Regions from separate parts of the Pseudomonas sp. 3B-A001-10F genome, predicted to be linked through region 1. Evidence: predicted binding sites of a transcription regulator. Region 1 holds the regulator's gene; the other holds the start of a gene.
What was found. The regulator FliA, encoded in region 1, starts transcription of late flagellar genes. The targets are predictions, from matches to a motif close to CTAAAGTTTNNNNNNNNNNNGCCGNTAA.

Region 1 (4,624 bases):
CATGCCTTTGCCGTCATCGGAAATCGACAACAGGATGTGGTCGCCTTCCTGCTCGGCGGCCAGAACAACACGACCGCCACGGGCCTTGCCCGATGCCTCGCGCTCTTCCGGCGACTCGATGCCGTGGTCGACCGCGTTGCGCACCAAGTGGACCAGCGGGTCGGCCAGGGCCTCGACAAGGTTTTTGTCGAGGTCGGTTTCTTCGCCCACCAGTTCCAGGTTGATCTCTTTCTTCAGCTGACGAGCCAAGTCGCGAACCAGACGCGGGAAGCGCCCGAAGACCTTCTTGATCGGCTGCATCCGCGTCTTCATCACCGCGGTCTGCAAGTCAGCCGTGACCACGTCGAGGTTCGACACGGCCTTGGACATGGCTTCGTCGCCGCTGTTGAGGCCCAGGCGCACCAGACGGTTACGCACCAGCACCAGCTCGCCGACCATGTTCATGATTTCGTCGAGACGCGCGGTATCAACCCGTACCGTGGTTTCCGCTTCGCTCGCCGGTTTTTCTGGCGGCGGTGCGGCGGCAGCACGGGCCGGAGCCGGTGCAGCAGCGGCAGCCGGTTTCGGCGCTTCGGCTTTCGGCTCAGGCTTGGGAGCTGCCTTCGGTGCTGCAGCCGGAGCGGCCGCAGCCTTGGCGGCCGGCGCAGCCACCGTGGAAGCAGCGCCGGCAGTCGCGGCGCCAACGTCAGTGAACTTGCCTTTGCCGTGCAATTCGTCGAGCAGCGATTCGAACTCGTGATCGCTGATCAGATCGCTGCCGGCAGCCGGTGCCGAGGCGATCGCCGATTCCAGTGCTTCAACGGCAAAGTTGCCCTTGCCATGCAGTTGATCGAGCAGGGCTTCGAATTCGTCGTCGGTGATATCCGAGCTGTCGCCCGCCGCCGGGGCTGCTGGAGCCGCTGCGGTCGGTGCCACGGCATCCGCCGCGAACTGGCCTTTGCCATGCAACTGATCGAGCAACGACTCGAACTCGGCGTCAGTGATTTCGTCGCTCGCGGCTTCAGCGGCCGTTTGCGCAGGTGCAACAGCGGCCGGGGCTTCAGCTTCAGCCTTGACGGCGTTCAGCGAGTCCAGCAGTTGTTCAAATTCGTTATCGGTGATGTCGCCCGACGCGTCGCCTTCGACGACCAGGTCTTCGATCATCTCGGCTACCGGCGATGCCGGGGCGGCATCCGCCGATTGCGGTTCGGCCAGACGCGCCAGGGCGGCCAGCAGTTCCGGGGTAGCGGCGGTGATCGGTGCACGCTCACGGACTTCGCTGAACATGCTGTTCACCGCGTCCAGTGCTTCGAGGACAACGTCCATCAGTTCTGCATCAACGCGACGCTCACCCTTGCGCAGGATGTCGAACACGTTTTCGGCGATGTGACAGCACTCCACCAGCTCGTTGAGCTGAAGGAAGCCGGCGCCCCCTTTTACAGTGTGGAAACCGCGAAAAATTGCGTTGAGCAGATCTGCGTCATCCGGACGGCTTTCCAGCTCGACCAGTTGTTCGGACAGTTGCTCAAGAATCTCGCCGGCCTCAACCAGGAAATCCTGAAGGATCTCTTCATCGGCGCCGAAGCTCATTAATGGGGTGCTCCTACAGGTCTAAAAACCCAAAAAACCTAAAATTCCACAACTCTAGAATCCGAGGCTGGATAACAAATCGTCCACATCGTCCTGACCGGACACAACGTCTTCTCGTTTATCGGCATGAATCTGCGGACCTTCACCCTGCGAGAGATGTTTTTGTGGATCTTTTTCTGCAAGCATCGCGGCGCGGTCATGTTCGATGCCCGCAAAGCGGTCGACCTGACTGGCCATGAGCACGAGTTTGAGCAAATTGCTTTCGACTTCGGTGACCAGTTGGGTCACACGCTTGATCACCTGACCGGTCAGGTCCTGGTAATCCTGGGCCAGCAGGATGTCGTTGAGATTGCTCGACACCGCACGGTTGTCCGTGCTGCTGCGTGACAGAAAACCGTCGACCCGGCGCGCCAGCTCGCGGAACTCTTCAGCCCCGACCTCGCGACGCATGAAGCGACCCCAATCGGCGCTCAAGGTCTGCGCTTCATCAGCCAGACTGTTGACCACCGGCGTGGCGCTTTCCACCAGATCCATGGTGCGGTTGGCCGCGGCTTCTGTCAGCTTGACCACATAGCCCAGGCGTTCGGTGGCGTCGGTGATTTGCGACACTTCCTCGGCCTGCGGCATGTTCGGATCGATCTGGAAGTTGACGATCGCACTGTGCAGTTCACGTGTGAGCTTGCCGACTTCCTGGTACAGGCCACGGTCACGGGTCTGATTGAGCTCATGGATCAGTTGCACAGCGTCGCCGAACCTGCCTTTTTCAAGGCTTTCGACCAGTTCGACCGCGTGTTTTTTCAGGGTCGACTCGAAATCGCCCTGTGAAGATTCGTTATGCTCCATAGCTCCCCCGCGCGTTCATCAGCCGATGCGTTCGAAAATCTTCTCGATTTTGTCTTTCAACGCCTGAGCCGTGAAAGGTTTGACTACGTAGCCGTTTACACCAGCCTGAGCGGCTTCAATGATCTGCTCGCGCTTGGCTTCTGCAGTCACCATCAGCACTGGCAGGTGCTTGAGTTTTTCATCGGCACGCACATGGCGCAGCAGGTCGATACCGGTCATGCCCGGCATGTTCCAGTCCGTTACCAGAAAGTCGATGCTTCCGCTGTTGAGCACTGGAATGGCAGTCACGCCATCGTCAGCCTCGACGGTGTTGGTGAACCCAAGATCACGCAGCAGGTTCTTGATGATCCGCCGCATCGTTGAGAAGTCATCAACGATGAGGATTTTCATGTCTTTGTTCAATTCGACCTCCAAGCAGTCTTAAACGCGCCCAGCACCTGGACGCGCCACTTCAATCAATCGGCGCAGCACTCGAAGACTGTCTGGAGCACAACAGAGCAAGACCGGTGCCGTTCATCACCGCACCAGCCTCGTTCGCAGTGTCCCCACACTGCCTTCAGCGCGCTCGCCACTCCCCCAAACGCCCCCGCAAACGGGCCGCGCACTGGCTGTGTAACTGGCTGACCCGCGATTCACTGACGCCAAGGACTTCACCGATCTCCTTGAGGTTCAGCTCTTCGTCGTAGTACAGCGCCAACACCAGTCGCTCACGCTCCGGCAAATTGGCAATCGCGTCCGCCAACGCTGCCTGGAAACGTTCATCTTCCAGATCGCGTGACGGCTCCATATGAGCACTCGCGCCATCCTCGTGCAGCCCTTCGTGTTCGCCGTCCTGCAACAGGTCGTCGAAACTGAACAGGCGACTGCCCAAGGTGTCATTCAAAATCCCGTAGTAATCGTCGAGACTCAATTGGAGTTCGGCCGCAACCTCGTGATCTTTAGCATCACGGCCGGTTTTAGCTTCAATTGAGCGAATCGCGTCGCTGACCATACGGGTATTGCGGTGAACCGAGCGTGGCGCCCAGTCCCCTTTGCGCACTTCGTCGAGCATCGCGCCGCGGATTCGTATGCCCGCGTACGTTTCGAAACTGGCGCCTTTGCTGGCGTCGTATTTGGTCGAGACTTCAAGCAGGCCGATCATCCCGGCCTGGATCAGGTCTTCGACCTGCACACTCGCCGGCAAGCGCGCCAGCAAGTGGTAGGCAATGCGTTTGACCAGTGGCGCGTAACGCTCGATCAACTCGTACTGCGCGTCACGTGCCGACTTCTTGTAGTAGTTCATACCGCTTGCGGTCATAGCACGGGCCCTGCCGTTTGCTGCACGAGGCGCTCGACGAAAAACTCAAGGTGGCCACGCGGGTTGGCGGGCAGCGGCCAGGTGTCGACCTTCTGCGCGATCGCCTTGAACGCCAGCGCGCACTTGGAACGCGGAAAGGCTTCGTACACCGCGCGCTGCTTCTGCACCGCTTTACGCACGCTTTCGTCGTAAGGCACGGCGCCGACGTATTGTAGGGCCACGTCAAGGAAGCGATCCGTGACCTTGGTCAACTTGGCGAACAGGTTGCGCCCTTCCTGCGGGCTCTGCGCCATGTTGGCGAGGACGCGGAAGCGGTTCATGCCGTAATCGCGGTTGAGCAGTTTGATCAGCGCGTAGGCGTCAGTGATCGAGGTCGGCTCATCGCAGACCACCAGCAACACTTCTTGCGCGGCGCGAACAAAACTGACTACCGAGTCACCAATACCCGCAGCGGTATCGATCACCAGTACATCGAGATTGTCGCCGATGTCGCTGAACGCCTGAATCAGGCCGGCATGTTGCGCCGGGCTCAGGTGCACCATGCTCTGGGTGCCGGACGCCGCCGGCACGATGCGAATGCCACCGGGGCCTTGCAACAGCACGTCGCGCAGCTCGCACCGGCCTTCGATGACGTCGGCCAGCGTGCGTTTAGGGGTCAGCCCCAACAATACGTCAACGTTCGCCAGACCCAGGTCGGCGTCCAGCAGCATGACCCGACGGCCAAGCTCTGCCAGCGCCAGCGACAAGTTCACTGACACGTTAGTCTTGCCGACGCCACCTTTGCCGCCGGTCACCGCGATCACCTGTACGGGATGCATGCTGCCCATGTTATTTCTTTACCTTGTCTTGCATAGACGGAGGCCACATTACTGGCTGCGCGTTCACAACCGGAACAATGCATGGCAGACCATCGAT
Region 2 (4,624 bases), on a different contig from region 1:
GAGGTAGACGTGTCGTCACCAACGTCGCTAATCGACGTTTTGCTGGTGGGCGTGCTGAGGGTCTGATTGATCGAAACAGACGTGATGCTGACCATGGAAATACTCCAATGCCGGTTATAGATAACCGGTCATCGACCACGGCCGCCTCAATTTGAGATCGACTGTGTACCGACTCGGTATCCGAACCGGTACACGGTCGTTTGCGTCAGGCACTCAGACGCGCGGTGACTTCGTTCAGCTCCCCCGACAGACTGTGCAGGTTCTGACTCGCGCTTTCGGTGCGCTGCACGTTGTCGAGGTTGGTGCTGGCGATCGAGGTGATCTCGGTGAGGTTGCGCGAGATGTCCTCGGCCACCGAGGTCTGCTCTTCGGCGGCGGTAGCAATCTGGCGGTTCATGTCGCGGATCGCTTCCACCGCGTGGGTGATGCGCTCCAGCATCGCGCCGGCCTGGGTCACCTGCTCGACGCTTTCATCACTGCGCGTCTGGCCGCTGTCGATGGCTTGCGCCGCGTCCACCGCGCCGGTCTGCACGCTCTGGATGATCTGGTTGATCTCGATGATTGACTCGGCGGTGCGTTGTGCGAGGTTGCGTACTTCATCGGCGACCACGGCAAAACCACGCCCGGCCTCACCGGCGCGCGCCGCTTCGATGGCCGCGTTCAAGGCCAGCAGGTTGGTCTGTTCGGCGATGCCGCGAATCACTTCCAGCACTTTGCCGATGCGGCCGCTGTCGGCTTCCAGACGACGGATCACCGTGGCGGTATTGGCGATTTCGCCGCGCATCTGGGTGATCGAGTGGATGGTGCTCTGCATGACCTTTTCACCCTGCTGGGCGGACTGGTCGGCATCGTCGGCCGCACGCGCAGCATCAGCGGCGTGACGCGCCACTTCCTGGGCGGTGGCGGACATTTCGTTCATCGCCGTGGCCACTTGATCGGTGCGATTGAATTGTTCGTTGGTGCCGCCGGCCATGGTCGTGGCGATCGCATTCAACTCACCGCTGGCGCTGTCCAGATCGCTGGCGCTGCGTTGCAAACGGGTGAAGGTTTCGGCGAGGAAATCGCGCAAGGTGTTGGCGGCGGCGGCGAGGTTGCCCAGCTCATCCTGGCGGTCGCTGACCACGCGCTCGGCGAGTTTGCCGCGACTCAACTGGGTGACGTAATCGATCAGTTTGCGGATCGGCTCGACCAGGTTGCGGTTGACCAGCCACAGGCTCAACAAGCCGATCAGCAGACCCGACGCGAGCATCACCAGCAGCCCCAGCCACACGGTGCGATCAGCCTCGGCACTGATCAGCGCCGACTGCGCGGTACCTTGCTTGCGCAACTCGGCGACCAGCTCGCTCATCTGATCGCTGGCGGCGCGGTCGACACCTTTGACCGCGCTGTCGCCCGCCGTCGGATCACCACCGGCCGCTACGTAGGCATCGCGGCCCTTCTGGTAGGCAGCGCCGAGCAGACGATGTTCTTCACGCAGACGTTCGATGCGGGTTTTCAGCGCCGGCTCGATGCCTTTCTGGCCGGCCAGTTCGCCGAGGATGTTTTGCACATCGCGCTGACGGTCCTCGAACTGCCCCCAATATTTGCTCAGATCCGCCGGTTGCTTGCCGCGCAGCAGAACGTTTTTCCATTCCTGCACCTGCACCTTGAATTGCAGGTTGGCCTCGTCGATCAATTGCGAAGTGTGCAAGGGACCGGCGATCAACTGGCTGTAACTCTGCACGCCGTTGGAGAGGAAATGAAAACAGGCCAGGGCAATCAACAGCACCGCCAGCAGGCTGCCGCTCAGCAGGGCGAGAATTTGCGCTCTCAGGGATTTTTGCAGCATCGAAAGATACTCAGGACAAGGATGAGGCACGCCCGGTAAGGCGTGAAATTTTGCCGGACATCCCTGTCGGCACGCCTTGGCTCATGGCCAAGCGCGCGCAACGTAACCCAAGTGTGATCGGCACGCCAGAGCGCCTCTTGAAGAAAATCCGACCATCGGTAAGTCGCTGATTTGACGTCACTTTGCCGTCACATAAACGTCATGTGACATTGCGATGATGCGGCTCAGTGAACCTGCCATTTGCACAACCGACGCACCCTCCTCGCAGCGAGCCTTCATGAACCACAGCCTCGATATCAGCCATCGCGATCCCGATCTGTTTGGCCTGCTCTACGGCTTTCGTTTCCTGCCCGGCGAACGTGGCCGCGAAGTCGACTCGGCGACAGCGTTGCGCTGCTTGCAGGACGATAACGACACGGGCGAATTCCTTTGGCTGCACCTCAATCTGGCGCATGCGGCGTGCGAGCGCTGGATGAAAAGTCATCTGCAATTGCCCGAGGAGTTTTTCGAAGCGTTGCACGAAGGTTCGCGGTCGACGCGCATCGAGCATGTCGACTCGGCGTTGCTGGCGGTGGTCAACGATGTCGTGTTCAACCTCAGCAGCATGGTCTCCTCGGACGTGTCGACGCTGTGGGTCTGTGTGCGCAGCAAACTGATCGTCAGTGCGCGTCTGCAACCGCTGCACTCGGTGGATAAATTGCGCTCGTCGGTGAAGGCCGGCGAGCGTTTTCGTTCGCCCTCGGAATTGCTCGTGCATCTGCTGCGCGATCAGGGCGAAGTACTCACGCAAATCGTGCGCAAGACCAGCATGAGCGTCGATCAGGTCGAGGACGAATTGCTCTCCTCGCGGCTGTCGACCAACCGTGCCGAACTCGGCGCCAATCGCCGTGTGCTGGTGCGGCTGCAACGGCTGCTGGCGCTGGAGCCGGGTTCGCTGCTGCGTCTGCTCAACCGGCCGCCGCCCTGGTTGCAAAAGGAGGACGTCAAGGAGCTGCGCAAATCCACCGAGGAGTTTGCGCTGATCATCAACGACCTCACCGCCCTCGGCGAGCGGATCAAACTGTTGCAGGAAGAGATCGCCGCCAACCTCAACGAACAGAGCAACCGCACGCTGTTCACCCTGACCGTGGTGACGGTACTGGCGCTGCCGATCAACATCATTGCCGGTTTTTTCGGGATGAATGTGGGTGGGGTGCCGTTGTCGCAGGATCCGGAAGGGTTCTGGATTCTGGTTGCACTGGTGGCGACGTTTACCGTGATTGCCGGGCGGTGGGCGTTTCGCAAACGCGGGGATTACTGACGCCTGAACGCTCGTTCCCACGCTCTGCGTGGGAATGCATCAAGTGACGCTCTGCGTCACAGGGACGCGGAGCGTCCCGGGCGTCATTCCCACGCAGAGCGTGGGAACGAGCAGAAGACCGACGGTGGGGCTAATCAGCCAAACACTGACATGGCGCAGTTTCTCTGTAACATTCTGCAACGATCATGGGCGACATTCCTTCCCTCGCTCAGGATTGTCCTGCCATGGCTACTCCCTCCCTGACCGCCAGCCCCGCGTCCGCCCACAGTGGCAGGCCAGCCCTCGACAAGAAAACCGGCCCGTTTACCTACGTGATCTTTTTCGCCGTGTTGGCGCTGGGAATGCTGTTCACCGCTTACAGCCTGATGCACGACATGCACGAACTCGGCACGGTAGTCACCACGTGGACGCCGTTCCTGCTGCTCGGCGTGGCGCTGCTGATTGCCCTGGGTTTCGAGTTCGTCAACGGTTTCCACGACACCGCCAACGCCGTCGCGACGGTGATCTACACCCACTCGTTGCCGCCGAATGTCGCGGTGGTCTGGTCGGGGTTCTTCAACTTTCTCGGCGTGTTGCTTTCGAGCGGCGCGGTGGCGTTCGGCATCATCGCGTTGCTGCCGGTGGAGTTGATTCTGCAGGTCGGTTCGTCTGCCGGTTTCTCGATGATTTTCGCCCTGCTGATCGCGGCGATCCTGTGGAACCTCGGCACCTGGTGGCTGGGCTTGCCGGCGTCGTCTTCGCACACGCTGATCGGTTCGATCATCGGCGTCGGCGTGGCCAACGCCTTGATGCACGGCCGTGACGGCACCAGCGGTGTCGATTGGGCGCAGGCGACCAAGATCGGTTACGCCTTGCTGCTCTCGCCGCTGGTAGGTTTCGGTTGCGCGGCGCTGTTGCTGCTGGCGCTGCGTGCGTTCGTGAAGAATCGCGCGCTGTACAAGGCCCCTAAAGGCAACACCCCGCCGCCGTGGTGGATTCGCGGTTTGCTGATTCTGACCTGCACCGGCGTGTCCTTCGCCCACGGCTCCAATGACGGCCAGAAAGGCATGGGCCTGATCATGCTGATTCTGGTCGGCACATTGCCGATGGCCTACGCCTTGAACCGCACCATGCCCGAAGAACAATCGCTGCAGTTTGCCGCCGTGGCGCAAGTCACCCAGCAGGCGCTGGTGAAAAGTGCACCGCTGCCGACGCCCGCCGATCCGCGTGCGGTGCTCTCCGATTATGTGCGCAGCAAGGACGCCACGCCGCAACTGATCCCCGCCCTCGCCGCCCTCACTGGGCACATCGGTGAAGAAGTCAAAGGCTACGGCTCGCTGGCGAAAGTCCCGGCCGAAGCCATGGGTAACGTGCGTAACGACATGTACCTGGCCAGCGAAAGTATTCGCCTGATGGACAAGAACAAGGTCGGCAATTTCGATGCTGACACCAGCAGCAAACTGCAACTGTTCAAGCAGCAGATCGACAACGCCACACGGTTTATTCCGCTGTGGGTG

Region 2: the regulator FliA is predicted to act here: its motif matches at 1,943-1,970, upstream of AC0ZWN_RS10710 (methyl-accepting chemotaxis protein).

What each region holds. Positions count from the first base shown of each region.
Region 1 is NZ_JBQYFW010000037.1:51,329-55,952, reverse strand. Features, by position in the region: gene AC0ZWN_RS25010 (chemotaxis protein CheA) at 1-1,569, opposite strand, end outside; gene AC0ZWN_RS25005 (protein phosphatase CheZ) at 1,624-2,412, opposite strand; gene AC0ZWN_RS25000 (chemotaxis response regulator CheY) at 2,431-2,802, opposite strand; gene fliA (RNA polymerase sigma factor FliA) at 2,969-3,709, opposite strand; gene fleN (flagellar synthesis regulator FleN) at 3,706-4,536, opposite strand.
Region 2 is NZ_JBQYFW010000008.1:146,353-150,976, reverse strand. Features, by position in the region: gene AC0ZWN_RS10715 (hypothetical protein) at 1-95, opposite strand, end outside; gene AC0ZWN_RS10710 (methyl-accepting chemotaxis protein) at 206-1,828, opposite strand; gene AC0ZWN_RS10705 (transporter) at 2,106-3,128, shown strand; gene AC0ZWN_RS10700 (inorganic phosphate transporter) at 3,353-4,624, shown strand, end outside.